DNA from 3 places in the Blautia aquisgranensis genome. Region 2 is predicted to be linked to each of the others. Evidence: predicted binding sites of a transcription regulator. Region 2 holds the regulator's gene; each other region holds the start of a gene.
The links. Region 2 encodes NrdR, which represses ribonucleotide reductase genes. Its sites were predicted from a motif close to CACAANATNTTGTG; they were not measured.
Positions count from the first base shown of each region.

Region 1: the regulator NrdR is predicted to act here: its motif matches at 5,083-5,096, upstream of WMO28_RS03985 (ribonucleoside triphosphate reductase).
Region 3: the regulator NrdR is predicted to act here: its motif matches at 3,574-3,587, upstream of nrdD (anaerobic ribonucleoside-triphosphate reductase).

Region 1 covers NZ_JBBMEJ010000003.1:103,636-114,370, reverse strand. The annotation lists gene WMO28_RS04005 (AzlD domain-containing protein) at 1-74, opposite strand, end outside; gene WMO28_RS04000 (AzlC family ABC transporter permease) at 64-783, opposite strand; gene WMO28_RS03995 (hypothetical protein) at 937-1,305, opposite strand; gene WMO28_RS03990 (amino acid-binding protein) at 1,402-1,848, opposite strand; gene WMO28_RS03985 (ribonucleoside triphosphate reductase) at 2,624-4,996, opposite strand; gene hflX (GTPase HflX) at 5,147-6,382, opposite strand; gene WMO28_RS03975 (tetratricopeptide repeat protein) at 6,384-7,442, opposite strand; gene glmM (phosphoglucosamine mutase) at 7,451-8,797, opposite strand; gene WMO28_RS03965 (sugar phosphate nucleotidyltransferase) at 8,812-9,729, opposite strand; gene prfA (peptide chain release factor 1) at 9,787-10,735, opposite strand, start outside.
Region 2 covers NZ_JBBMEJ010000001.1:351,523-362,257, reverse strand. The annotation lists gene WMO28_RS01780 (Crp/Fnr family transcriptional regulator) at 1-535, shown strand, start outside; gene WMO28_RS01775 (ATP-binding protein) at 638-1,378, shown strand; gene WMO28_RS01770 (PP-loop family protein) at 1,398-2,582, shown strand; gene WMO28_RS01765 (hypothetical protein) at 2,588-2,947, opposite strand; gene pap (polyphosphate:AMP phosphotransferase) at 3,250-4,722, shown strand; gene sigG (RNA polymerase sporulation sigma factor SigG) at 4,871-5,650, opposite strand; gene WMO28_RS01750 (YlmC/YmxH family sporulation protein) at 5,764-6,018, opposite strand; gene nrdR (transcriptional regulator NrdR) at 6,143-6,592, shown strand; gene gdhA (NADP-specific glutamate dehydrogenase) at 6,808-8,142, opposite strand; gene WMO28_RS01735 (aminotransferase class I/II-fold pyridoxal phosphate-dependent enzyme) at 8,364-9,581, shown strand; gene WMO28_RS01730 (citrate/2-methylcitrate synthase) at 9,800-10,735, shown strand, end outside.
Region 3 covers NZ_JBBMEJ010000003.1:119,451-130,185, forward strand. The annotation lists gene nagA (N-acetylglucosamine-6-phosphate deacetylase) at 1-1,024, shown strand, start outside; gene WMO28_RS04040 (CBS domain-containing protein) at 1,138-1,575, opposite strand; gene asnA (aspartate--ammonia ligase) at 1,615-2,625, opposite strand; gene WMO28_RS04050 (hypothetical protein) at 2,694-2,840, shown strand; gene WMO28_RS04055 (hypothetical protein) at 2,830-3,429, shown strand; gene nrdD (anaerobic ribonucleoside-triphosphate reductase) at 3,604-5,739, shown strand; gene arcC (carbamate kinase) at 5,844-6,776, opposite strand; gene WMO28_RS04070 (COG1470 family protein) at 7,338-9,563, shown strand; gene WMO28_RS04075 (UDP-N-acetylmuramoyl-L-alanyl-D-glutamate--2,6-diaminopimelate ligase) at 9,748-10,735, shown strand, end outside.

The sequences.
Region 1 (10,735 bases), on a different contig from region 2:
GCAAGCGGCAGCATTCGGATCAGGTAGGTAACCACTGCCATTACAAGAATATAAAGATATACATTATGACTCATGAGACGCTTCCTCCTTCTCCTCCACCGGACAGAAATAAGCCGCCAGACCTGCTACCAGTAATGTTGTGATGATGATCATAAATCCGGAAGATACTTTTTTCAGCACAGGTGTTACCGCAAAAATGGTGCTCACTGCCATGGATGCCACAACAACTCCCAGAACCGGTTTACTCTTTTTGGACGGCGGAACGATGATCGCCAGGAACATTCCGTAAATAGCCACACTCAGGGCACTGAGCATAAAATCCGGAAGAAGGCTTCCGGAGATACCTCCTACCAAAGTTCCAAGTGTCCAACCCGGAATTGCCACGCACATGGCTCCGTAATTATAAAATACGCTGACTTTTCCCTCCTGGGCTGCACTGATACCGAAGATCTCATCTGTGATACCAAAAGCCGCCACATATTTCAGAATTCCTGATTCTTCACGCCGGAATTTCTGGGACAATGAAAAAGACATCAGACAATACCGTAGATTGATCACCAGCTGGGTCATCGCCATCTCCCACATGGAGCCTCCCACAAAAATAATATCCAGTCCCGCAAACTGTCCTGCCGATGTCAGGTTGGTCAGTGAGATCAGAACTGCCTGCCAGATACTTAAGCCTCCGGCAACGGCCATCATGCCAAAGGTAAAGGACACTGCAAAATATCCAAGTGCAATGGGTACTCCATCCTTCATACCTTTTCTGAAACTTTCTCTTTTCATTGATTTCCTCCATTGTATACCCACGGTGTCCATTCCACCGTTCTTCCGTATATACGCAATAAGAGCGTGCCCCGGAAACCCTTCACAGTTTCCCGACACGCTCTCTTATTTTAGCATTGTGACATTAAAACTTCAACACTTTACCTTAAAACGTTATGTTTTTTCTACGATCCGGTAGTATGCCCTGGCAGTCATGGAATAGATCAGACCGTAAACCACTGCAAAGATCAGCACCGTTCCCATCAGAAACAGACTGCCCAGAAAGATTCCGATGAACAGAAGACTTCCGTTATCTGCATAGTAGGTTTCGTATTCGACCTGACGGACACCTCCCAGCAAAATGATATTCTCGGAAAAATTTTCTCTTTGCCTGTAATCCTTCAGTGTCTGATAAACAACATTTCCATACCGGATCTTCTGTTTATCGTCACCTTTAATGTCCACACCCAGATGAACCGTCAGATCTTTCCCCGCAAATTCCTGCAGTACATTGGAAAAATCCTCAGCCAGAAAAAACTTCATATTCCCAGGAACTGAGCTGTTTTTTCAGAAGACTTGCGATTGTTTCATCATCTTCTACAATAAAAATACGATACTTCATTCCTGATCATCCTTTTTTTATTTCTCTTCTGTCTGTACTCCCTCCGGATTTACAAGACGGTCCAGAACTCTGAAACCATTGTTACGGAGAACACTCTCTGCAACCAGAAGATCCTCGCAATGCATGATTGCTACCGGTACCTTGAGTCCTCTGTGGAAGAATGTGTAGATGTAATGAAGGTTTACATTGCTGTCGCCCATGACGCTTAAAAGCTTGTCAAGACCGCCGATCTCGTCCTGAAGGTCTACAAGGATGGCCTGTGTGATACGGGTCATGTAGCCCTGCTCTGCTATGATCTCGTCTGCTTTTTCCGGGTTGTCGCATACCATACGGAAGTTTGCGAATTCCGGTGCGTCGAAGCAACCGAATCCGTAGATATCGATCTGATTCTCCGCAAGAATGCGGGTTACTTTCTGCAGGCTTCCTGGTGTGTTTTCTACAAAGACAATATTCTGTTTTACCATAGTTTGGGGTCCTCTTTTCTTTTATTTATTTTCCCTTCCGGGGTGGAGCTTTCTTCGCAAGCGGCAGGTGCGAGGAGGGGAAGCATTCGTAGTTGCGAAGGCCATCGTCCCCTCCTCGCGCTCCTCCCCTCCCGGCCACGCCGCTGTTCTGCGTTGCGGTTGTGGTTCGCGGTTGGAGAGGAGATGTATTCTGCGATTGTCTAATGGGGCTGCGTTCTGCCGATACTGGTGACTGTGGTACTTCTGTTCCATCACGGGTGGGGCTTTTCGCTGCAGCAGGTTCCCCTTCCGGAATGAAACTTTTTTTCATAATAACAGGGAACAGGCCCGCTGCGCGAGCCGCTTTCCCGTCCGTCTGCATTCATCGGCTCAGCCTGACACGCTCAACGAAAGTCGCATCCCTCACCCCACCAATAATCTCACACTTTCTACAGCGTAGCCCTAAAAAAAGCGTGCCCAGAAAGGGGGAGCGCGAGGGGGAAATATGCGAGCTTCGCAACTCTGAGAGCTTTCCCCCTCGCAAATTTCCACGGGAAACAATTCCCGGCGTTCCAAAGCTGTCCGCAGCTTTCCCTCTTTAAAGCGTAACGCTTTTAATCGTTAAATTTCATATATCAGTATACCATCCCGCCACGAAATGTCAACCCAAATCACACTTTACTCTATTATACCAAAAACAAAAAAAATATCCAACAATATAAAAAGATACCCTCTTCGCTGCCACTCCAGCAAAAAGGGTACCCCAAAAATTCATTTAAAGAAAAACTCACCTGTTTCAATCAAGCTCTTCATCCACATACTTCTGAATATTAGAAGCATTCACATACTTCTTAACCTGTGCACCGTCGGTAATCACAAGTGTTGGTGCCTGGCGAATCCCATACTGTTTTACCAACTCCGGATTCTGCTCTGCGTCGATGATCTCCAGTTCTTCACCTTCCAGCATCTTTTTTGCCATACGGCAGTTCGGGCAGGTGCTGGTTGTAAAAAGATACTTGTGAGATGCAACCGGCTGGATCTCCACCTCGTCGCCCTTCATGGTCATCATGCTGGTGTGTACCTTCTTAAGCTGGGAATGTGTAATGTCGTACAGTGTACGGTTCTTGTATTCCTGTGTCTTACCGTCATTCCAGTTCTGTACCGGACGGTAATATCCTGTAATACGGCTGTAAACCTCAGCCTTTTTGCCGCATTTCGGACAGGTGAAGTGCTCGCCGCTGATATAGCCATGCTCCTGACATACAGAGTAAGTCGGAGAAATTGTGTAATACGGCAGTCTGTAATTCTCGGCGATCTTTCGCACAAGGGCTGCTGCTGCTTTCCAGTCCGGAAGCTTCTCTCCTAAGAATGCGTGGAAAACCGTTCCTGATGTATACAATGTCTGCAGATCATCCTGGATATCCAGTGCATCAAAAATATCGGATGTATAGTCAACCGGCAGATGAGAGCTGTTTGTGTAATACGGTGTGTCACCCTCTTTTCCGGCAGTCTTGATATCCGGATAACGGCTTCTGTCATGTTTCGCAAGACGATAAGCAGTGGATTCTGCCGGTGTTGCCTCCAGATTGAAAAGCTCACCCGGATACTGTTCCTGATAATCGGACAGGCGGCTTCTCATATGCTCCAGAACTTCTTTTGTGAACTTCTGTGTCTCCGGAGCTGTCATGTCCTTCTTAAGCCAGCATGCGTTCAGTCCGGCCTCATTCATTCCCACAAGACCGATGGTTGAAAAATGATTCTCAAAACTTCCAAGATATCTCTTGGTATACGGATAAAGACCCTCGTCAAGAAGTCTGCTGATCACATCTCGCTTAATATGAAGAGATCTTGCTGAAATATCCATCATATGATCCAGACGGTGGTAGAATTCCTCCGGTGTTCTGGAAAGGTAAGCGATACGCGGCATATTGATCGTAACAACGCCAACAGAGCCTGTGCTCTCACCGGAGCCGAAGAAACCGCCGCTCTTTTTGCGAAGCTCACGGAGATCAAGACGAAGACGGCAGCACATGCTGCGGATATCGCTTGGCTTCATATCACTGTTGATATAGTTTGAAAAATACGGAGTACCGTACTTGGAAGTCATCTCAAAGAGAAGCCGGTTATTCTCAGTGTCGGACCAGTCAAATTCTTTCGTAATGGAATAGGTCGGAATCGGATACTGGAAGCCACGTCCGTTGGCATCGCCCTCGATCATGGTCTCGATAAATGCTTTGTTGACCATGTCCATTTCTTTCTTACAGTCCTTATATTTAAAGTCCATATCCTTGCCGCCTACGATAGCAGGAAGCTCTGCAAGGTCATCCGGAACTGTCCAGTCCAGTGTAATATTGGAAAATGGTGCCTGTGTTCCCCAACGACTTGGTGTGTTCACACCATATACAAAAGATTCGATACATTTCTTCACTTCTCTGTAGGAAAGATTGTCCACCTTTACAAAAGGTGCCAGATATGTATCAAAGGATGAAAATGCCTGTGCTCCTGCCCATTCATTCTGCATAATTCCAAGGAAATTGACCATCTGATTGCAAAGCACGCTCAGGTGCTTGGCTGGTGCAGAAGTGATCTTGCCCTCGATTCCGCCAAGACCTTCCCTGATCAGCTGCTTCAGTGACCAGCCTGCACAGTAACCTGTCAGCATGGACAGATCATGGATATGAATGTCTGCATTTCTGTGTGCCTCTGCGATCTCATTATCGTAGATCTCAGAAAGCCAGTAATTCGCGGTAACTGCTCCTGAGTTGCTTAAGATCAGGCCGCCTACGGAGTAGGTAACTGTTGAGTTCTCTTTTACACGCCAGTCCTCAACCTTCACATAGCTGTTTACGATCTCTTTATAGTCAAGAATGGTAGATTTCATATTACGGATCTTCTCACGCTGTTTGCGGTAAAGAATATAAGCCTTGGCTACATCAGAATATCCTGCCTGGATCAGTACATTCTCCACACTGTCCTGGATATCTTCAACTGAGATCCTGTTGTTTTCGATCTTATTCTGAAAATCTGCGGTAACACGAAGCCCCAGAAGATCGATCATATCCGGGCTGTAATTCTTATCCTTCGCATCAAAGGCTTTGTCAATGGCAGCTGTGATCTTGCCCATCTTAAATTCGTCTAATTCACCGTCTCTTTTTACTACCTGAAACATAAAAAAAATGCCTCCCTCACGCATATATTTTTAAAGCGCTGTAGGCTTATTGTAGCAGACACACTATCGAACGTCAATACAAAAAGTACCATATATAGTGTCCGTTTTGTTCAGGGTACTATATATGGTACTGAGTTTAGTTTTTAACATTTATGTAACTTTCGGGTAGATTTCACGCGGAACCCTTGCTTTTACCGCAATCCCGCCCTCTGTATATTCCTCGGAAAGAAGCTGGCCGTACTCACGGATCAGCTGGATCTGGCCAGCTTCTGCATAGGGAAAAAGCCGCTCCATATAGATCTGGCCTTCTGCCAGGATTTTTGAAAGAAGTTCTTTCAGCTCATGGAGTCCTTCTCCTGTACGTGCAGAAATCTTCAGAGTATGATCTGCCCGCAGATCCCGGAGACTCTCTCCGGAAACACGGTCCTGCTTGTTAAAAAGCGTGATCGTTTTTTTACCAAGGGCACCTAGCTCTTTCAGGGTCTCATATACGATATGCATCTGCATCTCCGCCTGTGGATTGGAAGCATCCACCACATGGATAATATAATCCGCGTATTTCGCCTCTTCAAGAGTACTCTTAAACGCCTCCACCAGATTATGCGGCAGCTTGCGGATAAAACCTACCGTATCTGTAAGAAGCAGCTGCTGCCCGTCATCCAGTGTGAGAAGACGGGTCGTTGGATCCAGAGTTGCAAAAAGCTTATCCTCAGAAAGCACCTCTGCCCCTGTCAGTGTATTCAGAAGTGTGGATTTTCCGGCGTTGGTATAGCCTACGATGGCTGCAGTCTTAAGATTGCCCTCCGATCTTCTGGAACGGATCAGCTCTCTGTGCTTCTCCACCTGGGAAAGCTCCTGCTTCAGCGCGGAAATCCGGTTACGGATCAGACGGCGGTCTGTCTCCAGCTTCTTCTCACCGGGTCCTCTTGTTCCGATTCCGCCTCCCAGACGGGAAAATGAGGAGCGAAGTCCTACCAGACGCGCAGAACGGTAACGAAGCTGTGCAAGTTCCACCTGGATCTTACCCTCACTGGTCACCGCACGCTTCGCAAAAATATCAAGGATCAGAAGAGTTCTGTCCATGACTTTACATTCCAGCTCCCTCTCCAGATTATTCATCTGTGCAGGAGAAAGCTCATCATCACAGATCACACCATTGGCATTTAAAGCATAGAGAAGACCTTTAACCTCCTCGATCTTTCCCTTACCAATGTAGGTACCCGGGTGAACAGCCTCCCGGTTCTGAATGATCCTGCCCGCCACGGAGGCACCGGCTGTAGAAGCAAGTTCACCAAGCTCATCCAGTGATTCTTCCATATCATCTCCGGCACTGGCCTGCACGCCGATCAGGATCACACGGTCCTGTATCTCGTCAAAATATTCCATATCAGCCCTCCGAAGATGTTCTGGTCTTAAGGAAAGCCAGCTCTTTTTTTGCAGCGGAATCTTCCGGGAACATATCAATATATTCCTGAGCCTTCGTCAGAGCTGTGGCAAAATCCAGCTTCTTCTCATAGGCAACAATCTCATTAAACAACAGACTCTGCATCTCATCTGTGGATGCTGTCGGAAGTCCCTTGGTGATATTGTCCAGTGCAGAATCATAATCTCCGTTACGGATATCGCACAGTGCCAGCCCGTTATAGCCTTTTGCCGAATCTCCCTCTGCTGAGATATACTGTGTATACATAGCTTTTGCATTATCCACATCATCCTGTGCCAGATACACCATGCCAAGCAAAAGTACTGCTTCTGTGTTGTCCTTCTTGGTAGCTTCCAGAAGCTCTTTCTTGGCATTACTGTAGTCTTCCATGTAATAATAAACGCGGCCTCTGTCACAGTGATCCTGGGCATCCTTCGCCTCTGAGGAAAGCGCAGCTTCCAGATATCTGGTTCCGTCTGCCTCCATATCCTTGTCCAGATATGCTTCATAGATCTGAATAGCCATATCGTAGGTAGCGTTTTCTCCATATGCCTGCTTGAAGTTAGAAGCAGCTTCCTCGTAGGAATCCATGGCAAGAGCAACTTTTCCTGTAAGGAAATAGGTACCTGCATCCATCTCAAAATCTACTCCAAGTGTCTGACAGTCTGCCATTGCATCCTCGTATTTACCTGCTTTCAGCTCTGCAGTTGTCCGGTAGGACAGAATATCCTTGCGAAGACTTTTGCTTACCTTGTCACAGTTCAGCGCATCCGTAAAACTGGTTATAGCATCCTCATACTTACCAAGACGGAGATTCGCAATTCCTGCTCCTCTGTAAGACTGTGCCAGCTTCACTCCGTTCTGGATCGAAGTCTGATACTCCTCCAGCGCATACTTGTAACTTCCCTGTGAAAGATCTTTGCCTGCCTGCTCATATGTTTTTGTTTTTTCACTGCCACAGCCGCCCAGAAGCAACGCCCCTGTCACGGCTGCAAGAATCAATACTGTCTTTGTATTTTTCATGGATTACCTTATTCTACAACAAGCCCTTCGGCTTCCATTACATCAACAACACTGTCTACGTATTTATGGCAGAGCTCATCTGTTCCTGCTTCTACCATAACACGGATCAGTGGCTCTGTACCACTCTCACGTACAAGGATACGTCCATCATCGCCCAGTGCCTCTGCTGCAGCCTCGATTGCAGCTTTCACCTTCTCATTGTCCAGTGCTGTCTTCTTGTCAGACACACGGACATTGCGGAGAAGCTGCGGATAAACCTTCATCTCCTTTGCAAGATCACAGAGTGTTGCCTTCTTGTCCACACATGCCTCCATGATCATCAGGGAAGTAAGGATTCCGTCACCTGTAGCAGAATAGCGGCTGAAAATAATATGTCCGGACTGCTCGCCACCGATACTATAATTATTTTCCATCATGTTCTCAGCAACGTATTTGTCACCAACTGCAGTCTGCTCATAGTCGATGCCTTCACGCTCCAGAGATTTGTAAAGGCCAAGATTGGACATAACAGTGGTCACAACTGTGTTGCCATTGAGCTGACCTTTTTCTTTGAGATATTTACCGCATACGTACATGATCTTGTCACCATCAATGATATTTCCGCGATGGTCAACTGCGATACATCTGTCTGCATCTCCATCGTATGCAAAACCAATATCCAGACCTTTATCGATTACAAACTGTCTCAGCACCTCGATATGAGTGGAGCCACAGCCACGGTTGATATTGGTTCCGTTCGGCTCATTGTTGATCACATATGTTTTTGCACGAAGTGCGTCAAAAACACTCTTTGCAATAGCAGATGAGCTTCCGTTGGAGCAGTCCAGTCCAACCTTGACATTCTTAAAGTCATGACATGGAATGGAAATCAGATGTCCGATATAACGGTTTCTTCCTGATGCAAAATCCACTGTGCGTCCAATATCTTCTCCTGTTGCCAGTGGAAGTTCCTCGATCTCACCATCCAGGTAAGCTTCAATGCGCTTCTCGATCTCAGCGGAAATTTTCTGTCCGTTCTCATTGAGAACCTTGATTCCGTTATCAGTAAATGGATTGTGACTTGCGGAAATCATGATACCGCAGTCAAAATCTTCTGTACGTACTACGTATGAAACACTTGGCGTTGTTGTTACGTGAAGCAGATAAGCATCTGCTCCGGAAGCTGTCAGTCCTGCTGCCAGAGCATACTCAAACATGTAGCTGCTTCTTCTTGTATCCTTACCGATCACGATCTTTGCCTTGTGATCTCTGCCATAATACCAGCCGAGATAACGACCCACGTGAAATGCATGATCTGCTGTAAGCTTTACATTTGCCTCACCACGAAAACCATCTGTTCCGAAATATTTGCCCATAATGTTCTCCTTTATTACTGATACAGCCCCTCCGGATAAACACCGTCATCTGTCAGTTTCTTAAATGCAGCCTGTACAGATGCCTTATCCTCCTGATATGTAACACCGAACCACTCGTCCTGTGTCTCAAGAACATCTACGGCCGCTCTGCCGGAATGGATAAGCTGGTCGATCAGTTCAGGAAGAAGGTACTCTTTCTTGATGTCGCCTTCTTCGATTCCGCCAAGGAACTCCACGAAGCCTTTCTCAAGGATCTCCATGAATTCCGGTGTCAGTCCCCACATGTTCATGGAAACAAGGCTCTTTGTATCCAGTGTTTCTGCTGTACCATCGTCATTTCTTGTCTCAGCACCGTCAGCTGTCTTGAAGATATTATGTGTCTCTGTAACACCAACAAGCTTGCCCTCTTCGATATGGCATACGCCTCTTGTAACACTTCCGTTATCACTTAAGGTATTTCCAAGACGGAATCCGGCCATACAGATATGCATCGGACCATCCTGCGGATGATCCTGTACAAGATAGTCGTGAACCTTCACATATGCTTCTTTTCCATAGTAGTCATCTGCATTGATAACAGCGAACGGCTCAGAGAGAACCTTCTTTGCTGCAAGTACAGCATGTCCTGTTCCCCACGGTTTTGTACGGTCTGCCGGCTTCTTAAAGTCTCCCGGAAGATCATCGATCTCCTGGAATGCGTAAGCTACCTCTGTAATCTTCTCTATACGATCGCCGATAACTTTACGGAACTCATCCTCGATATCCTTACGGATGATAAATACAACTTTGTTGAAACCTGCCTCCAGTGCATCATGAATGGAATAGTCCATAATGATCTCACCCTTCGGTCCTACCGGTGCAAGCTGTTTGATACCTTTTCCGAAACGGCTGCCGATTCCGGCTGCCATAATTACCAGTGCTGTCTTTTTCATGTTACGTTTCCTCCTGATTATTATAGTTTTTTTTAATTTATATTTGTAATTATCCGGTTACTCCTGCTCATTAAGCTTTGTCAGCTTCACGGCCTGGTCTGCTGCGATCAGGCTGTCAATGATCTCATCCAGATCTCCGTTAAGAATATTCTCAAGACGATGAAGCGTAAGCTTGATACGATGATCCGTCACACGGCCCTGTGGAAAATTATAGGTACGGATTTTCTCGGAACGGTCTCCGGTACCAATCTGGCTTCTTCTGGCCTCAGCCTCCGCATCATGCTGTTTTGCAAGCTCCATTTCATAAAGACGGGAACGAAGTACACGCAGTGCCTTGTCCTTATTCTTAAGCTGTGATTTCTCATCCTGGCAGGAAATAACGATTCCCGTCGGAATATGGGTAAGACGTACCGCGGAGTCTGTTGTATTGACACACTGACCACCATTTCCGGATGCACGGAATACGTCGAATTTACACTCGTTGAGATCCAGATGGAAATCAATCTCCTCTGCCTCCGGCATGATCGCTACTGTACAGGTGGAAGTATGGATTCTTCCGCCGGACTCTGTTTCCGGCACACGCTGTACACGGTGTACACCACTCTCATATTTCAGTCTGGAATAGGCACCCTCTCCCTTGATCATAAAGGTTACTTCCTTGAAGCCGCCGATTCCGTTCTCATTGAGGCTGAGCATCTCTGTCTTCCAGCGGCGGGACTCTGCATATTTCACATACATACGGTAAATCTCCGCTGCAAAAAGTGCTGCCTCATCACCACCGGCGCCTCCACGGATCTCAACGATAACATTCTTGCTGTCGTTAGGATCTTTCGGAAGAAGAAGGATCTTCAGCTCATGCTCCAGCTCTTCGACTCTCTTCTTTGCATCGGAGAGCTCTTCCTTGAGCATTTCACGCATCTCTTCATCTTTCTCGCTTTCCAGCATGGAAAGGCTGTCCTCGATCGTCTCTTTATTTTTCTTATATTCTTTATATGCGTCTACGATT
Region 2 (10,735 bases):
GCCGGATGCAGTCTATATGCTTCTTGAAGGAAGTGTGTTCATTGCAAAAGAAACCTTTTCCGGAAAAAGGATTCTTCTGACTCAGCTGGAGGAACCTGGCGTATTATTCGGAGAAGTTTATGCTTTTATGGAAAAGGCTTTTTATGATATGTATGTGGAAGCGGCAGAGAAGACGAAGGTGCTGGTCATGGACAGCCGGATTTTTACAGAGCAGGAAGGGGATGACCTTGGCAGAAAACTGAGAGAAAATCTTCTTGAGGTTTTTGCGGAGAAGGCTTACAATATGAACCAGAAGCTTCGAATCCTGGGAAGCGGCAGTCTGCGGGAGAGGATCGTCCGGTTTCTTGTGGAATGTCAGGACAGCAACGGAGAGATTCGTATGAAGCTCTCCAGAGAAGCGATGGCAGATTATCTGAATATTACAAGGCCATCTCTTTCCAGAGAGCTTGGAAAAATGCAGGAAGAAGGGATCATAGAGTTTGGCAGACGTCAGATTCTCGTGAAAGATCAGGAAAAACTGGAATATTATCTCTGAGGTGTAACATATGTTACCGAAATATTCTACAGAACTTTGTATGATATGGCTGTAAATAAGAAAACAGCTACAGAAAATATAAAGTTCAGGGAGAGATAAATGATGATAAGAAAGATCGTTCATATTAATGAAGAGAAATGTAACGGTTGTGGTGCCTGTGCAGCAGCCTGCCATGAGGGCGCGATTGCCATGATTGACGGCAAGGCAAAGCTGATCCGGGATGACTACTGTGACGGACTGGGAGACTGTCTTCCCGCCTGCCCGACAGATGCGATCCGTATCATAGAACGTGAAGCAGCAGATTATGATGCAGACGCCGTGGAAAAAAGGATGAAGCTTAAAAATACAAGGGATTTTGCAGCCAAGGGAACGCCTCACGTGTGTCCCGGAAGCATGGCAAGAAGCCTGAAACAGGAACAGCCGGTTCCCAAAAGAGAGAACCGGGAGAATCCGGCTGCCGGAACAGCATCTGAGAGCTGTCTTGCCCAGTGGCCGGTACAGATTAACCTTGTTCCTGTGAATGCACCATATTTTGAAAATGCACAGCTTCTGATCGCAGCAGATTGTACAGCCTATGCCTATGCAGGTTTTCATGAGAAATTTATGAAAGGCCATGTGACGCTGATCGGATGCCCAAAGCTGGATGAGGGAGATTATGCTGACAAGCTTACGGAGATCATACGGAACAATTCGATTCGCAGTATCCGTGTTGTACGCATGGAAGTTCCCTGTTGCGGAGGCATTGAGAACGCAGTGGTCCGCGCCATGCAAAAAAGCGGGAAGATAATTCCGTGGCAGGTTGTGACGATCGCCTGTGATGGTATGATCAAAGAGGCGCTGTAAGGAAAGGAATAAAAACAGCATGATAGAAGAAACACTGGAGATTTCTTTTGACCAGGTGGAGAAAGAACGGGAAAAATATCTTCTGGTAGATACCCGTGATAAAGTAACAGTTGAATATGGAATGATCCCGGGAGCAGTATCCATTCCGGAGCAGGAGCTTGAGGGACGGATCGATGAGCTGAAAGGGGACAGGATTCCGGTTCTCTATTGTACCAGAGGACTTTTCAGCAAGGAAGCAGCACAGATGTTAAGCGAGCAGGGAATTCCTGCACTGAGCCTTAAGGGCGGCTATACAGGCTGGATCCTGCAGCAGATGCAGAAGGAAATGTCCAATAAAGAGGACAGTGCGGAGGAAAAAAATGAGGCACAGGAACAGCGCCAGAGGGATATTGAACTCAGTATCCGCAAGAAATTCCATAAACAGCTGTTTTCCAGATTTGCCAGAGGAATCAATGATTATGAGCTGGTGAAGCCTGGAGATAAGATCGCAGTCTGTATTTCCGGCGGTAAAGATTCCATGCTGATGGCCAAGCTGTTCCAGGAACTGAAGCGTCACAACAAATTTCCGTTTGAGCTGGTATTTCTCGTGATGGATCCGGGATATAACGAAGCCAACCGTGCACTGATCGAGCACAATGCAAAGATCCTTGGAATTCCGATCACGGTTTTTGAGACAGAGATCTTTGACGCAGTTTACAATGTTGAAAAATCTCCGTGCTATCTCTGTGCGAGAATGCGAAGAGGCTATCTCTACAGCAAAGCAAAAGAGCTGGGCTGCAATAAGATCGCACTGGGACATCATTACGATGATGTGATCGAGACGATCCTTATGGGAATGCTTTACGGTGCACAGGTACAGACCATGATGCCGAAGCTTCACAGTACAAACTTTGAGGGAATGCAGCTGATCCGCCCGATGTATCTGATCCGCGAGGCAGATATCAAGCACTGGAGAGATTACAATGATCTTCATTTTATCCAGTGTGCATGCAAATTTACAGATACATGTACCACCTGCCGTACAGACGGGACCAGTGTTTCCAAACGTATGGAGATCAAGAATCTGATCGCAGAGCTTAAAAAAGTAAACCCACATATTGAGAGCAACATTTTCCGAAGTGTGGAGAATGTCAATCTTCATACGGTAATCGCATATAAGAAGGATGGCGTAAAACATTCATTCCTGGAAGGGTATGATGACTGAGAATCTTAATGCTGTTCTCTGAATTTCTCACGTTGTCTGGTAAGATCATAATATTCAGATGAAACGATGCCTCTGCCGGAAAGAGCCTTGTAGGTTTTTTCCTGTGCAGGGGTCATTTCCATTCCGATAGTAGAATTCACATCTGTCAGTACACAGCCTGTTTTTTCCACAAGCCAGAAGAGAGCGGAATCATCCTCCGGGATCATTTTCCAGATCTCATGTTCTGTATATGGTAAAAGAGCCATAAGAGTTTTCAGATGTCCGTCAGTAATAAGGCGGTAATCTCCGTCCGGCATGATGATGCCGTCTGCATACAGCTCTTTTTTTTCTTCCATTTTTTTAAGAAGTTCTTCTGTAAGTTTCATGATATGCTCCTTGAAACAAATTTTAAAATTCATCCGGTGCAGAGCTATGTAACTTTGTACCAGATAACTGCTTTGCAGTTTGCCGGTTAAAAATATAACGATCAGCGCATATATTGTATGTAGCGGAAGAAGAATTGTCAAGAGGGTGAAATATTTTTTGATTATTTTACCAGGATTTATAAAGAAAATCTGAAGATTCCAAAGAGATTATCTGTCTGTAAAATTTATGTAAAGTTTATCGTAAAATATCTATAAATGTGATATAATATGAATATTCAAAAAATTCAGGAAGGACGATGCAGATGTTAAAAAACTGGAACCCGGAACTGATTCCGGAAAAAGAAGATATCAAGGAACGGCTTGTTACTGCAAGGACGAAACTGTATGAACTTCAGATGGCACTGAAGGAGCATAAGATTCCGGTGATCGTGCTGTTTGAAGGCTGGGGTGCCTCCGGAAAAGGCAGCACCATAAGTAAGGTGATCAAGAACATTGATCCCCGTTTTTTCAAAGTTGCGACTATGTCTGCGCCTACAGAAGAAGATTTGCGAAGACCATTTCTTTACCGGTATTTTAAGGAAATTCCGGAGGCAGGCAAGTTCACATTTCTGGATTCCGGATGGATGGACCAGACCTGCCGTGACCGAATGGACAAAAATCTGAAAGGCGAGATTTACGTAAAGCGTATCGACAGTATCCGGAGATTTGAGCGGCAGCTCACAGATAATGGCTATGTCCTTCTGAAATTCTTTATGCAGATCGACCGTAAGGAACAGGAGAAACGTATGGGCGTTCTTCTGGAGAGCAAGGATACCTGCTGGAGGATCAATGACTATGATCTCTGGCAGAACGATCATTATAAGAAATGCCGGAAGGTTTTTGATCAGTATATGCGTGATACCAATACATCTTCGGCACCGTGGTATATCATAGATGCCAGCGACCGGAAATGGGCAGAGCTTCAGGTGCTGGAGACGATGATCAGCAATATTGAGATTGCCATGGAGAACAGCAAGCATTCGGTTCCAATCCTGCAGAATGTTTTTCCGATGGTGGAGATGCCAAAACTTGATGAGATTCCACTGGACGGAAAAGAAGTGGATGATGAGCAGTATAAAACAGAACTCAAGGAACTCCAGGCGAAGCTTGGAAGTCTTCACAACCGTCTGTACAGGAAGAGAGTACCTGTGATCATTACCTATGAAGGATGGGATGCAGCAGGAAAAGGCGGCAACATCAAACGTATTGCCGAAGCACTGGATCCCCGTGGCTTTGAGGTGCATCCGATTGCAAGCCCGGAACCTCATGAGAAGGCAAGACATTATCTGTGGCGATTCTGGACAAGACTTCCCAAGGATGGACATATCGCTATTTTTGACAGAACCTGGTATGGAAGAGTTATGGTGGAACGCCTGGAAGGATTCTGCAGTGAGAATGACTGGAGACGTGCTTACAATGAGATCAATGAATTTGAGAAGGAGCTTTCTGACTGGGGAGCTGTGATCGTGAAATTTTGGGTGCAGATAGACAAGGATACACAGCTTGCCAGATTCAATGACAGGCAGAACAATCCGGAGAAGCGCTGGAAGATCACAGACGAGGACTGGAGAAACCGTGAGAAATGGGATCAGTATGAGGGAGCAGTGGATGAGATGCTTCAGAAGACGAGCACAACCTATGCACCGTGGCATATCCTGGAATCTGTAGATAAGAAATATGCAAGACTGAAAGCACTTCGGATCGTGATTGATGAGATTGAAAAAGCACTGAAATAATATAATCATATGTATGACGGCAGACTGTAAAATGATATCCGTGCCATAAACGAATGGAAAGCTGCGGAATCATGCAGTCTGCCGTAATATTTTTCCGGCAAACGAAAGCTGTAAAAACCAAAGCTGTAAGAAAAACGGGAAACAGGAGTTAATTACGCAGGTAATTCCGCATGCTTCGAAGAGCATTTTTTTCCAGGCGGCTGACCTGGGCCTGGGAAATACCGATCTCATCGGCAACCTCCATCTGGGTTTTTCCTTCGTAGAAGCGGAGTTCAATGATATGGCGTTCCCGCTGTCCAAGACGGTTCATGGCATCTCTCAGGGAAATACCTTCGACCCAGTTTTCTTCTTTGTTTTTTCGGTCACTGATCTGATCCATTACATAAAGAGTATCCCCGCCTTCGGAATATACAGGCTCAAAAAGGCTGACAGGACTCTGGATCGCATCCATTGCATAGACGATCATCTCTTTGTCAATGCCGATTTCATCTGCGATCTCGGCGATGGTTGGTTCCTTTAAGTGCTGTCGCATATAATTTTCCCTAGTGTAAATGGTTTTGTAGGCGATATCCCGCAGAGAACGGCTGACTCGTATGCTGTTGTTATCCCGGAGATAGCGACGGATCTCGCCGATAATCATGGGAACAGCATAGGTTGAAAATTTTACCTGAAGGGTAGTGTCGAAATTGTCGATTGCTTTGATCAGGCCGATACAGCCGATCTGAAAAAGGTCATCTGGGTTTTCGTTGCTGTTCTGGAAACGCCGGATCACGCTTAAAACAAGCCGCAGATTACCTTTGATGTACAATTCTCTGGCTTTCTCATCGCCAGCTTTGATTTTTTTGAAGAGTTCCTCTTTTTCCTCCTGATTCAGAACAGGAAGAGTTGAGGTATTTACTCCGCATATTTCCACTTTATTCAGTGCCATCTTAGAATCCTCCTTGTCTTGTCGGTACATTAAGATGATTCTCAGAGGGCGGATGAAATATACTTTTCCGGTGAAAATAATAAAAATAATAGACCTTGACAAATGGTGGATTTTTATTCTCCGGGGAGATGTTTTTCGCTCCGGAAATCTACAAGAATGATATCTTCTCCGATCTGACGGATACAGTCCCAGGGAATGATACATTCGCCTCCTTTGGAAAAACACCAGCAGAATTTTCCGGGCTCAGGCATGACCAGAGCTTTCAGACGGGATGTTTCGCAGCAGAATTCCACATCTATGGGACAGCCAAGGCTTCTGCAGGTGTGGATATTGATCACTTCTTTCTGTTTCAGTTCGCAGATACGCATAAATTCATCACCTGATATGATTTTATGGAAAATCTGTAAAATTTATGCAAGTCCAATTATTGACACATTATATGCAAATATTTTATAATAAAAATAAATATTGATCCGGAAAGGGGAGAGTTTTGTGAGATGTCCGTTCTGTAACCAGGATAATACAAGAGTTGTGGATTCCAGACCTGTGGAGGATACCAATTCTATCCGCCGCCGCCGTCTCTGCGATGCCTGCGGGAAGAGATTTACAACCTATGAGAAAGTGGAGACGATTCCGCTGACTGTGATCAAGAAGGATCAGAATCGTGAGAGCTATAAGAGATCCAAGATTCAGGATGGTGTTCTGCGTGCGTGCTATAAACGCCCCATTCCCATTGAGCGAGTAGAGGAGATGATCGATTCCATAGAGGGAGATATCTTCCGCTCAGAGGATCGTGAGATCAGCAGTACCAAGATCGGAGAGATCGTCATGGAACATCTGAAAGATCTGGATGCAGTAGCTTATGTGCGCTTTGCATCGGTTTACAGGGAATTTAAAGATGTCAGCACTTTTATGGATGAACTGAAGAAACTGATAAACTGATGTTGCTCTCAGACATTTATATTTGCAGAGAAGCTGCAAGATGATCGTGAATAATATATAGAAGAAAGAGAACTGGCTGTCCTTTGCGACGGCTGGTTTTTTTGTTATGGAAAATTGTTCTGCAATGTTTCAAAGAAATAAAAAACCGGATCGCAGGGAAAAACCTCTGCGGTCCGGTTATATGATCTCACGTTAAAGAGTCAGGAAACTTGAAATTAAACAATGCCCTGAGCTTTCATAGCATCGACAACTTTTTCGAAGCCGGCGATGTTAGCACCTACAACATAGTTGTCTTCCATGCCGTAACGTTTAGCAGCGTCATCAGCTTTGTGGAAGATGTCGATCATGATGTTGTGAAGTTTCTCATCAACTTCTTCTCTTGTCCAGGAAAGTCTCATGGAGTTCTGGCTCATCTCAAGTGCGGATGTAGCAACACCGCCAGCGTTTGCGGCTTTGCCAGGCATGAAGAGAACGCCGTTCTCCTGAAGGTATGTTGTTGCATCAAGAGTAGTAGGCATGTTAGCACCCTCAACTACATACTTGCAGCCGTTTGCAACAAGTGTTTTAGCTCCGTCAAGGCCAAGCTCGTTCTGCGTAGCGCATGGAAGATAGATATCACACTTGATGTTCCAGATGCCAAGTCCCTCTGTGTAAGTAGCACCCTCAACACGGTCAGCGTACTCTTTGATACGTCCACGTTTAACTTCTTTAATGTCTTTTACTACGTCAAGGTTGATTCCGTTCGGATCATAGATATATCCGTTTGAGTCGTTCATTGCAACAACTTTGGCACCAAGCTGTGTAGCTTTTTCAACAGCGTAGATAGCTACGTTACCGGAACCTGTTACAACGATTGTTTTTCCTTCTACGGAATCATTGTGAGCCTTAGCAATCTCGTTGAGCATGTATACAACACCGTAACCGGTAGCCTCTGTACGGATCAGAGAACCGCCGAAGGAGAGACCTTTACCTGTGAGTACACCCTCATAGAGTCCGCGGATTCTCTTGTACTGTCCGAAGAGATATCCGATCTCACGTCCGCCAACACCGATATCACCAGCCGGTACATCTGTGTCTGCACCGATATATTTGCAAAGCTCTGTCATAAAGCTCTGGCAGAATGCCATAACCTCTCTGTCAGATTTACCTTTAGGATCGAAGTTGGAACCACCTTTTCCGCCGCCGATCGGAAGGCCTGTAAGAGAGTTTTTAAAGGTCTGCTCAAAACCAAGGAATTTCAGGATACCCTGATTTACAGAAGGATGGAATCTTAAGCCGCCCTTGTATGGTCCGATCGCACTGTTGAACTGAACACGATATCCCTTGTTAACCTGTACAGTTCCGTTATCATCGATCCACGGTACTTTGAAGGAGATAATCCTCTCTGGCTCTACAAGACGCTCAAGGATGGAAAGTTTACGATACTCTTCCTCATTTTTGTCAATTACGACTTTAAGGGAATCGAGAACTTCCTTAACTGCCTGATGGAATTCTGGCTCGCCAGGATTCTGTGCTACAACTCTTTCATAAACTTCTTCTGTGTAAGACATTGTTGTTTCCTCCTCATCACATATTAAATTGCGTTGAAAACTAAATTCGAGTGCTATTATACATTAACATGCTAAAAAAGGGAAGTGCTAAAATAAAATTTTTTAAATTTTTATTTCTTGCGTTGAGGGAGCAAATGTGAGAAGATATAGAAATAAATATTTTTTGACTATGAACACAAAAAGTTAAAATAATAGTGAAAATAGGTAAAGGAGTGGTTTTTATGAGAACATTCGGGAAATCATCAAAGCTTGACAACGTACTGTATGACGTGCGAGGACCGGTTGTAGATGAGGCGGCCAGAATGGAAGAGGACGGAATGGAGATCCTGAAGCTTAATATAGGTAATCCGTATCCTTTTGGATTTTCTGCACCGCAGGAAGTCATTCTTGATATGCTGAGCAATGTACGTACGTCCCAGGGATATTCTGATTCCAAGGGTATTTTTTCCGCAAGGAAGGCGATCATGCAGTATGCACAGCTTCGCGGGATCCCGGGAGTTACCATTAATGATATTTATACAGGAAATGGTGTCAGTGAGCTGATCAACCTTTGTATGCAGGCACTGCTTGATAACGGGGATGAGATCCTGATCCCGGCGCCCGATTATCCGTTGTGGACAGCTACTGCAACACTGGCAGGCGGAAATGTAGTTCATTATATCTGTGATGAACAGTCTGACTGGTATCCGGATATTGAGGATATCAAGAGCAAGATCACACCAAGGACCAAGGCGATCGTTATCATTAACCCGAATAATCCTACAGGTGCAGTATATCCGAAGGAGATCCTGGAGCAGATCGCAGATATTGCAAGAGAACATGAACTGATCATCTTTTCTGATGAGATCTATGACCGTCTTGTTATGGATGGATATAAACATACATCTATTGCATCTCTTGCACCGGATGTATTCTGTGTTACTTTTTCCGGACTGTCCAAGTCCCATATGATTGCGGGATTCCGTATCGGCTGGATGATCTTAAGTGGTGCAAAGAATAAGGCAAAAGGTTATATTGAGGGAATCAACATGCTTTCTTCCATGCGTCTGTGTTCCAATGTTCCGGCACAGTCTATCGTACAGACTGCACTGGGTGGATATCAGAGCGTCAATGAATATATCCAGCCGGGCGGACGTGTGTATGAGCAGAGAGATTTTATTTATAAGGCTCTTAATGATATTCCGGGAATTTCAGCAGTGAAGCCACGTGCGGCATTCTATATCTTCCCGAAGATCGATACAGAAAAATTCAATATCTTCAATGATGAACAGTTTGCACTGGATTTCCTGCATGATAAACAGGTTCTTATCGTTCCGGGAAAAGGATTCAACTGGCATCAGCCGGATCATTTCCGTATTGTATATCTGCCGGATATCCGCCAGCTGGATAAAGCCATGAAAAAGATGAAAGAGTTCTTTGCTACATATAAGCAGAGGTGATCATCAATAGAATTTTCATCATAGACCAATAGCGAAAAAAATGTTATAATCATTTATGAAATATCCCGGCCGGTTATGCCGGGATATGTGGAATAAGACCAGAAATGCTGCCATTCATGTCCATGGAGTGAACAGCAGCATAAGAATTGCTTGAGAGGGGAATGAGGAGGGACCGCTATCGAACAGCAATAAACAGAAAGCGAAAGGGGAATTTATTAATGAGCAGATTTAACATGAAAGTGACACCTGAGATTGAGAAACTGACCCAGATCTGTCTGGAGAATGATAAACTGGATTTATCCCTTTATGGTAAATATGATGTCAAACGAGGCCTGCGTGACCTTAATGGAAAGGGCGTTCTTGCGGGACTGACCCAGATCTCCAATGTACAGGCTACGAAGATCGTAGACGGAAAGGAAGTTCCCTGTGCGGGCAAGCTTTCCTACAGAGGATATGATATCAAGGATCTGACCAGGGGATTTATCAATGACAGACGGTTCGGTTTCGAAGAAGTGACTTATCTGCTTCTTTTCGGCAAGCTGCCAAACCAGGAAGAACTGAATGAGTTTTCCGGTATTCTGGCCGATCAGAGGACATTGCCGAGAAATTTTGTGAGAGATGTCATTATGAAAGCACCGTCCAGGGATATTATGAATGCTTTGTCCAGAAGTGTCCTTACACTTTATTCTTATGATAAGGATCCGGACAATATCCAGCTTGATAATGTGCTTCGTCAGTGCATTAATCTTATCAGTGTTTTCCCACTGTTATCTGTTTATGCTTATCAGGCCTACAACCATTATGAGAAGGGCAAAAGCCTTTATATCCATCAGCCTAAGAGAGAGCTTTCCACAGCAGAGAATATCCTGCGCCTTTTAAGACCGGATAAGAAGTATACGGCTCTGGAAGCGGAGATCCTTGATATTGCCCTGATCCTTCATATGGAGCATGGCGGTGGTAACAACTCTACCTTTACCACTCACGTAGTTTCTTCCTCCGGAACAGATACGTATTCAGCGATCGCAGCAGCACTTGGTTCCCTGAAAGGACCGAAGCATGGTGGTGCCAATATCAAGGTAGTGAAGATGTTCAATGATATGCGAAAACATGTGCATGACTACAGTGATGAGGATGAGGTGCGTACATACCTCAGG
Region 3 (10,735 bases), on a different contig from region 2:
GGTTTCCTGTGAGCAGGAGGTTTCGGATAAAAAAGAGCTCGATGCGACTGGTCTGAAGGTGCTGCCGGGGCTTATTGATATCCACAGCCATGGCGCAGTGGGACATGATTTTTCCGATGCAGATGCGGCAGGTCTCCGGAAAATCCTCCAGTACGAAAAAGCCCACGGTATCACATCATATTGTCCTACTTCAATGACACTGCCGCTGGAGCAGCTGAGAGGGATTTTTGCTTCAGCAGAAAAAGTGGAGCAGGATGAGAGCTGTGCGCGAATCATAGGTGTGAATATGGAGGGACCGTTTCTTGATCCTGCGAAAAAAGGCGCGCATGTGGAAGCATACATCCGGAAGCCGGATGTGGAATTTTTCCGGGAGTGCCAGGAGGCAGCAGGTGGCAGGATACGGATCGTGACAGTAGCTCCGAATATGGAAGGCGCAGAGGACTTTATTGAAGAATTGAAGGACGATGTGGTGATCTCTCTTGGACATACAGGAGCAGATTACGACTGTGCGGTAAATGCCATGAAAAAAGGTGCTCATCATGTGACACATCTTTATAATGCCATGAATCCGCTGAATCATCGTGCGCCCGGTGTGATCGGGGCTGCGGCAGACGATCCGGACTGTATGGTGGAGATGATCGGAGACGGAATCCATATTCATCCGTCAGTGGTGCGTAATACGTTCCGGATGTTCGGGGGAGAACGTATCGTACTGATCAGCGACTCCATGATGGCAGCCGGAATGGAGAACGGAACGTATGAGCTGGGCGGTCAGGCAGTGACCATGAAAGACAGAAAAGCGGTTCTCGCTGACGGGACGATCGCAGGATCGGCAACGAATCTCTATGAATGTATGCAGTGTGTGATCGCTATGGGAGTGCCGGAGAGTGCGGCCATTTTTGCAGCGACAAGGAATCCGGCGAAGAGTATTGGGATTTACGATGAGGTGGGTTCGCTTGAACCTGGAAAAAGGGCAGATATCGTGCTTGCAGATGAAAAACTTAATCTTGTGCAGGTAATCTGAGAGAATGAGAACAGGTCAGAACTGTACAATAGAACAATGCAGAAATAAAAGGATGATTTCAATTCCTGGATAAACAGGGGTTGAAACCATCCTTTTTTGTACTTGATAATTAATTATTCAGACTGCTCCTTGCCGGAGGCATTCTTCGCAGCTTTCATTTCGCTGTAGCAGTATTTGATGATCGACTTTCTGGTTATGATTCCGATAAAAGCACCCTGGTCATCGATAACCGGAACAAAGTTCTGGTTGATGGCGCGGTCCAGAAGATCCTCCATGTTGGAGTCTGCGTGAACCGGCTTGTAGGTTGCCCGGCGGGGGATTGCCATAATTGGGATTCCTTCCGTTTCCTTGATATCGTGGATGTCTGCGCGGCGCATGCCCCAGAGAAGATCGCCCTCTGAGATGGTGCCGAGATATTTGCCGTCCATGGTAAGGATCGGGATGCAGGAGTACTTGCGGTGCTCCATTTTTTCGAGAGTTTGACGAAGAGTTTCGTCCTCGAAGATGTAGGCTACCTCGCTCTTTGGAATCAGAAAAAACAGAATGTTCACGTTATTACCTCATTTCTGCAAAAGTAAATTCGGGGTTGTTTACAGAAGCTGGAGGCCATGTGCTTCGGCAGCGTCTGTGATCTCTTTTGGCCAGAGGGATACGTGTACCTCTCCGATATGTGCCTTGCGGAGGAAGAACATGCAGATTCGGGACTGACCGATTCCACCGCCGATGGTATATGGCAGTTCTTTGTTGAGGATCGCTTTCTGGAAAGGAAGCTCTCTTCTGTCGTCGCAGCCTGCTTCTGTGAGCTGGCGGTCAAGAGCTGTTTCGTCTACACGGATTCCCATGGAGGACAGCTCAAGGGCGATATCAAGTACCGGATAATATACAAGGATATCTCCGTTCAGTTCCCAGTCATCATAGTCCGGGGCACGTCCGTCGTGGCGCTCTCCGTTGGTGAGAGTTTTTCCGACTTTCATAAGGAATACGGCACCCTTTTCACGGGTGATCTTGTATTCACGTTCCTTCGGTGTGCAGTCCGGATACATGTCAAGAAGCTCCTGGGTTGTGATGAAGAAGATATCTTTCGGCAGGATTTCCTCGATGTAGTCGTACTGTACTGCCATGTATTTCTCAGTTTTACGAAGGACGCTGTAGATATTGCGGACAGTTTCCTTGAGAGTTTCCATGGTGCGTTCTTCTTTTGAGATGATCTTCTCCCAGTCCCACTGGTCTACGTAAACAGAGTGGATATTGTCAAGATCCTCGTCGCGTCGGATCGCTACCATATCGGTATAAAGTCCTTCACCATGTGAAAAACCATATTTCTTAAGTGCATAACGTTTCCATTTAGCCAGAGAGTGTACGATCTCGGCGTTGCTGCCCTCGATCGCCTTGATATCAAAGCTTACCGGACGTTCTACACCGTTAAGGTTGTCGTTAAGACCAGACTCCGGTGCTACAAAGGTCGGAGCGGATACTCTGAGAAGATTGAGCTTCTGGGAGAGTGTCTGCTGGAAGAAATCTTTTACGGTTTTGATCGCAATCTGTGTATCATGGAGGTTCAGGTCTGCATGATAGGTTGCGGGGATTGTGATTGTATTCATTATCGGCTCCTCCTGATGATTTTTTGGCTTATCTGCTCTGTGAGGTATTATAGCAGAAAATGGGTGGGGTGGCAATAAAAGAAAAGGGCTGTGTATTATATGCCGGGTATGATATACTTAAAACAGTGAATGCAGAAAAACAGTACAAAACGAGCTTTGATGGGATAATTAACTGTCTTGGCAGATACAGGATGGAGGGAGCTTATGGCTGGTGAAAAATGTCAGGTATGTGGTGGAAAAGTTGTAAATGGAAGGTGTTCTCTCTGCGGAATGCCGTATCGGAATGACGAGGTGCTTTATCATCTGAATGAACCCCGGGAGGTGCATTATGGTCATGCTTCTGCCAGAGTCCGGGAAAAGATGCGAGGATATGCCGAAATGTCCGGCACTGGAAAAACACAGCAGAGGAGTGCAAACGGGACGGCGGGAATGCCGGGCACAGTAAGAACGGAAAAGAAGGGAAATACCGGGAAGCGCAGAGAGATAGCTGCAACAGTACAGCGATCGCAGAATAGTGGCAGCATGCCAGGGAATATGAGTGGTCAGACGAGAGGAAATATGCAGCGTGGTTTCGGAACAAGAACCGGACGGGGCGGAATCTCGGAACTGAATCGTCAGAAAACAGAGAAAACATCAGCTGATATGAATCAGAGGAAGGTCATGAACCAGCGTGAAAATCAGCCTTCTGAGAAGAAAAAATCCGGTTCAAAAGCGTGGATCATTATATGGTTCATCATAGGGATTATATGTGCGGCTCCGGAAATGTGGAAGCTGTTCCTGAACTGGCTTGTAAATAATTTGTAAGAATATTTCCGCAGTGAGATCAGGCAGTGCTAAGAGTCTGTATTTTTTTGTATACAGAAATACCTCTTTTCTTTTCATGCCAGCTGTGGTATACTCATGCCTAGCACAATATATAGAGAAAAAACAAGATATAGGTATCGTAAACACTATATATAGTATTGGGAGAGATGAGTCATGATATATGTTATTAAGAAAGACGGAACAAGAGAAGAGTTTAATCCTCTGAAGATCGTGGCTGCCGTAAACAAATCAGCAGAGCGTATTCTTTACACTTTTTCAGATGAAGAGAAGGATTTTATCTGCCGTTTTGCCCAGGAGCATGCGGATTCCCTTGGGAAAAATGAGATCGAGATCCAGGAGATGCACAACATCGTAGAGGGTGCTCTGGAGCGTGTGAATCCGGCCGTAGCCAAGAGCTATCGTGATTACCGTAACTATAAGCTGGATTTTATTCATATGATGGATGACGTCTATACCAAGAGCCAGGCGATCCGTTATATTGGCGACAAGAGCAATGCCAATACAGACAGCGCACTTGTAGCGACCAAACGAAGTCTGATCTTTAATGAGCTGAACAAGGAGCTCTACCGTAAGTTTTTTATGAACCGTAACGAGCTTCAGGCATGTAAGGACGGATACATTTATATTCATGATCAGTCTGCGCGTCTGGATACAATGAACTGCTGTCTCTTTGATGTGGCTGCTGTACTGAGCGGTGGCTTTGAGATGGGTAATGTATGGTACAATGAGCCGAAGACTCTGGATACAGCCTTTGATGTTATGGGAGATATCATCTTAAGTACAGCTGCACAGCAATACGGCGGTTTCACTGTGCCGGAGGTTGATAAGATCCTGGCTCCGTATGCGAAAAAGAGCTATGACAAATATATTTCTGAATTTATGAAATATTCTGATGAGAGCTGGAAGGGCCGTGAGGAGAGGGCAGTTGAGTATGCGCTTGATAAGGTCCGCAGAGATTATGACCAGGGCTGGCAGGGAATCGAGTACAAGCTGAATACAGTCGGTTCCTCCAGAGGTGATTATCCGTTTGTTACGGTGACACTGGGACTTGGAACAGAGCAGTTCGAGAAGATGTGTACGATCTCTCTTCTTGAGGTTCATCAGGGCGGTCAGGGTAAGGCCGGACATAAGAAACCGGTGCTTTTTCCGAAGATCGTTTTCCTCTATGATAAAGAAATTCATGGCCCTGGAAAATGCTGTGAGGATATCTTTGAAGCCGGTGTGGAATGCTCCTCAAAGACCATGTATCCGGACTGGCTTTCCATGACGGGTGCTGGCTATATCTCCAGCATGTACAAGAAATATAAAAAGGTCATCAGCCCTATGGGATGTCGTGCGTTCTTAAGTCCGTGGTATGAGCGTGGCGGAATGGAGCCGGCGGATGAGAATGATACACCTGTTTTTGTGGGACGTTTCAACATTGGTGCGGTAAGCCTTCATCTTCCGATGATCCTTGCCAAGGCGAGAGCGGAGAGCAGAGATTTCTACGAGGTTCTTGACTTCTATCTGGAAATGATCCGTAATCTTCATATCCGTACCTATGAGTATCTGGGACAGATGCGTGCATCGACCAACCCGCTTGCATACTGCGAGGGCGGATTCTACGGCGGTCATCTGAAACCGAATGAAAAGATCGGCAAGATCCTGAAACCGATGACAGCGTCCTTTGGAATTACCGCGCTGAATGAGCTGCAGGAGCTTTATAACGGCAAGTCCATTGCTGAGGATGGAGCTTTTGCACTGGAAGTTCTGAAATATATCAACGATAAGGTAAATCAGTACAAGAAAGAGGACGGATATCTTTATGCAATCTACGGAACACCGGCAGAGAGTCTCTGTGGTCTGCAGGTAGAGCAGTTCCGAAAGATGTACGGAATCATCGAGGGTGTTTCTGACAGACCTTATGTGAGCAACAGCTTCCATTGTCATGTAACAGAGGATGTAACTCCGATTGAGAAACAGGATCTGGAGGGACGTTTCTGGGAGCTTTGCAATGGCGGAAAGATTCAGTATGTGCGTTACCCGATCGGTTACAACAAAGAGGCAATCCGTACATTGATCCGCCGGGCTATGGATCTGGGCTATTATGAAGGTGTGAACCTTTCTCTTGCATACTGTGATGACTGTGGACATGAAGAACTTGAGATGGATGTGTGTCCGGTCTGCGGTTCCAGAAACCTGACCAAGATCGACCGTATGAACGGATATCTTTCCTACAGTCGTGTGCATGGAGATACCCGACTGAATGAAGCCAAGATGGCGGAGATCGCTGAGAGAAAATCCATGTAAAAATATTTTGCGGAATATTCCGGATAGTTCAGATGTTGAAAGATCCCGTACTCAGACTACTGTTGGAGCATGTCTGAATACGGGATCTAAGTAAATTTAGATATTTATTTGATGATAGTTCCTGTTTTTTCGAGGTATCCCTCTTTTGCATGAGCCATATCAGTGATGATGGTACGGCGTCCGGTACCTTTCTCAACGAAGGAAACACCTGCTTCGATCTTAGGAAGCATGGAACCTGCTGTAAACTGGTCATCAGCGATATATTTCTTCGCATCATCGGTGGAAATGGTATCCAGATAAGACTCGTGATCTGTATTACGATCAAGACTTACTTTCTCAACACTTGTGAGGATCAGCAGTGTATCTGCGTTCAGCTCCTCTGCAAGAAGTCCGGCTGCGCGGTCTTTCTCAATGATGGCGCTGGCACCGTTCAGCTGTGCACCCTGCTCGAGAACGGGGATTCCGCCGCCGCCTGCTGCGATAACGATCTGCTCAGCCTGGGAAAGAACCTTCACAGTTTCAATCTCAATGATCTTATGCGGCTTCGGAGCTGCAAGGATTCGTCTGTACTGGCCTTCGCCTACTTTTGTGACAAAGTTACCTTTTTCTTCTTCTGCCTCAGCCTCCTCGGCGTTGAGAACACGGCCGATGATCTTCTCTGGCTCTGCAAAAGCTTCATCGTAAGGATCGATGACAACCTGTGTGAGGACTGTGCTTACCGGCTTAAAAATTCCTCTGGAGATAAGCTCCGCACGAATGGCGTTCTGAAGATCATAACCGATATAACCCTGGCTCATGGCAGAACATACAGACATTGGTGCAAATGTGTAATCAGGATGTGCCTTGCCGAATTCGTTCATTGCGGTGTGGATCATCCCTACCTGCGGACCGTTGCTGTGGGAGATTACCACGCGGGTGCCTTCTTCTACCAGGTCAGCGATCGCTTTCGCTGCGAGTTTGGTAGCTTTTTTCTGTTCTGGAAGTGTGGTGCCAAGTGCTCGGTGGCCTAATGCAACTACTACGGTTTTTTCGCTCATAGGAAATACCTCATTTCTCTCTAAAATGATTACTGTTTAAAGTAATGAATACTATATTTCATTATAAAAGACCTATGTGGGAAATGCAATAGAATTATTTTTTGCAAAGGAAAAACCGCCTGACGTATCAGGCGGCTGGTTTCCTACTATTTTTTGAGGGGGGAGATAGAGAGTGGTTTTTCATCTATCCAAGATCTATTATATAGATGAATTATGTTTAAATTATGTCGTCAATCTAAAAGAAATCGAAAATTTATAAATAAAGTTTAAACAAAGTTTATATTTTTTATATGTAGTTGCGCCATATCGTGGAATGTGCTACATTAAAAGAGTCTTATTTCCGCGTTCTGCGGGAAATATTCACGCATCAGTTCGATGCAGAGATCCATTTTTGTAAAAAAATCGTAGCTGTGTATGAAGAAGCACCGGAATTGCAGGAAAATTGCCTGTTTATGCACTGCTTTTTCGAGGAGGGATGCCTTTGCTTGTGGAAAAGTAAGCTCTGATAAAGAAATCGTGTGTAAAAAAAGACTGCTGCAAAGGCAGAGACAGGAGAATGCTATGAAAAACAGAATATGGAGACGGATCCGGAAAACCGGTATTGCTGTTGCAACTGCAGGGGCTGTGTTAAGTGGCGGATTTTTAACGGAAACAGTAAAAAGTGCAGAGATTGAAGCAGTAGGAATAACGATTGGACAGAGTGGTTCCTGGACAGACAAGGAGAACGGGCGTGCGGAACTGAATATCCATGTAGAGGGGATTAAGAGATGGATTGATGAGAGAAAAAAACAGGAATCAGAAGCCCTGGAAGTGAAAAATATGCAACTGGAGGACGTGACGGCGAAAATTGCAGAAGTAAAAAATATGGAGCAGAATGCCAAAGAATATGAGGAGATGAATTTCGAAAGCAGGGAAGAAGAGATTGAAAAACCGGAAGTCGGAGAAACAGAAACTGAATGGACAGAAGAAATTGTGAATCAGGAAAATACAGGGTCAGGAAAACCAGAAGCAGAAAATACGGAATCGGAAATCGAAGAGACGGAAAATGCAGAACAGGGAGATGCAGAAACAGAGAATACAAGAGCGGAAATTGAAGTTCAGAAAACAATAGAACAGCAGACATCGGAACTGGAAAATATGGAAGATCAGGAAAGGGAGGAAGAATATGAGTACATGGAGGAGCTGGCATCCGGGGAAGCAGTACAGCAGGAGAATGAAAAGTCGGAGGAAGCGGGTGAAAGCACACCGGCGGGAGCACCGTCCGTTGGAGAAGATGTAGAATACGGGGAAAATGAGGCGGCGAAAATCTCAAATGTAGTATTGGAAGAAAAAGTGGATGGTGAGACCGAAGAGCCAGAAAAAGATTCAAAGGAAGATTCAGATGAAGTATCAGAAGCGATTACGGATGAAACTCAGAAAAAGCCACAGATAGTATTGCCAGATCTAGCACTCATAGTTTATGTTTCGGAATATTTTCAGCCGGAGTTATCGGAACTTGATGAAAATATATCCACCAGCCAGATAACCATAAAAAACCAGCAGGGAAAAAAAACAGAGATTACCAGGATAGAATATAAAATAGATGCAGATTCTTTAAACGAAGAACAGGAACCAATTTCTTTGAGGATTCCACTCCTGCTGCGTGAAGAATATCGCTGTCCGGCAGAAAATATCAGCTGCCATTTTGTACAGGATGAACCCCTCGGAAAGGATAGAAATGGTGCAGGAACCTTTCTTCTTATGAAAGAAAACGGAGAAGAACAGGTACTGGCAGAAGGAATCTCACCTGTTCTGGATGTGGAAGCAGCAAAAGCAGATATGAGCCTTGCCATAGCATCAGAAACAAAGAAAATGAAGGCCGGACAGACGATCCGTTACAGAGTTGATATTGCAAATACAGGAAAGCTGGATCTGACAGATATTCAGCTGAGTAGTATTTTTTCCTGCCCGAAGATCATTCAGCAGTGGGAAAATGCGGAAGGACTTACTGCGAAAGGCGCAAAAGCACAGCTTCTGACATTAAAAGCAGGCGAAAAGAGAACGCTCTATGTTCTGGCACCGCTGGAGAATGAGCAGGAGAAGCCTCTGGAGCATAAAATAGAGGCAGAAGCCAGCGTGAGAGGAAGAACAGGCGAGACGATCATGCGAAGTGCGTCTATGACCAGCGAGCTTCAGCCGTTAAAGGCCGACTTTACGGTAAAGAAAAACGCAGACAGGGAGAAAGCTGCACCTGGCGAAACAGTAACCTACCAGATCTGTATTGTAAATACCGGTGAAAAAACGCTTCATTCTGTAGTAGGAACCGAGCGTTTTCAGGCAGAAGGAATAGAGGCTTATTTTGTGGAGCAGGAAGGAATTACGCTGAATCGCACAAAGACAAAGGCCCTGATCCAAAAGATTGCGCCCGGAGATGCAGTTTCCCTGCAGGCGGTGGTGAAGATTCCGGAAAAAACGGTAGATCAGAAGCTTTTGAATCAGGTAACTGTTACAAGTCAGGAGACCGGAAGCCGGGTCGTGGAGGCATCTTCACAGGTCACAGTGGAAGGAAATGTAATGGCAATTAAATCAGAAGAGAATATTCAAAGAACAGAAAACGATCAGGATGAGTCGGAGATCATATATGCCCAAGGCGATTCCATGGCAAGAGCGGCGACTTCTCATCCGAAAACAGGCGATGAGTCCGGCATCGAGCTTTTTACCTTGCTTATTCTTACCGCAGGGCTTACGATTCTGGGCGGAATCTGGCTTCACCGGAAGTACAGAGAGCTCCACAAAGAAAAACGCTGAACAGGAAATTGACAGAAAGCAGTGAACATTCCGTGAAATGCCGGAGACGGGCTTTTACAGGTGGAAAGAAACGTTGAAAACAGGGGGGAGGTGTGCTATTCTATATGGTATGTACATTAACTAAGAATAGTATACTTTCCTGTTTTCCGCCCATGCGAAAAACAGGGAAAACGGAGGAGAAAAAATGAAACTTTTATCCTTATTAGAACATCTTGAATATAACTGTCTTCAGGGAAGCACAGAGCAGGAGGTAACTTCTGTTGTCTATGATTCCCGTAAAGTAGAGGAAGGAAGTCTTTTTATCTGCATCCGGGGTGCAGTGGTGGACGGACATAAATTCGTTCCGGAAGTTATTGCCAAGGGTGCAAAAACTCTGATCGTTGAGGAACCGGTGGAAGCTCCGGCTGATGTGACCGTGATCCAGGTGAAGGATACACGTTATGGCATGGCCTTTATTTCCGCTGCATGGTTCGGACATCCGGCCGAAAAACTGAAGACCATCGGAATCACAGGAACCAAGGGAAAAACCACTACCACTTATATGGTGAAATCCATTCTTGAGAATGCAGGTTATAAGGTTGGCCTGATCGGAACCATCGAAGCGATCATCGGAGAGAAGCGTATTCCGGCAGCCAATACCACACCGGAATCTTATATGGTGCAGAAATATTTTCATGATATGGTAGAAGCTGGATGTGATGCCGTTGTCATGGAGGTTTCCTCACAGGGACTGATGCTGCACAGAACTCAGGGATTTATCTTTGATTTCGGTATTTTTACCAATATCGAGCCAGACCATATCGGACCGAATGAGCATAAGGATTTTGATGATTATCTTCATTGCAAATCCATGCTTCTCAAGCAGTGCCGTGTAGGAATCGTGAACAGGGACGATGAGCATTTTGATAAGATCATTGAAGGACATACCTGTGATCTGGAAACTTATGGATTTTCCGAAAAAGCAGATCTCCGTGCTGAGGATGCAAAGCTTGTGGGCAGAAAGGGATACCTTGGTATTTCCTACCATGTGAAAGGTCTTCTGGACTTCCCGGTGGAGATTGACATTCCTGGTAAATTCAGCATTTACAATTCTCTGACAGCGATCGCAATCTGCCGTCATTTCAAGGTATCAGAGGAGAACATCATCAAGGCTCTCAAGGTGGCGAAGGTTA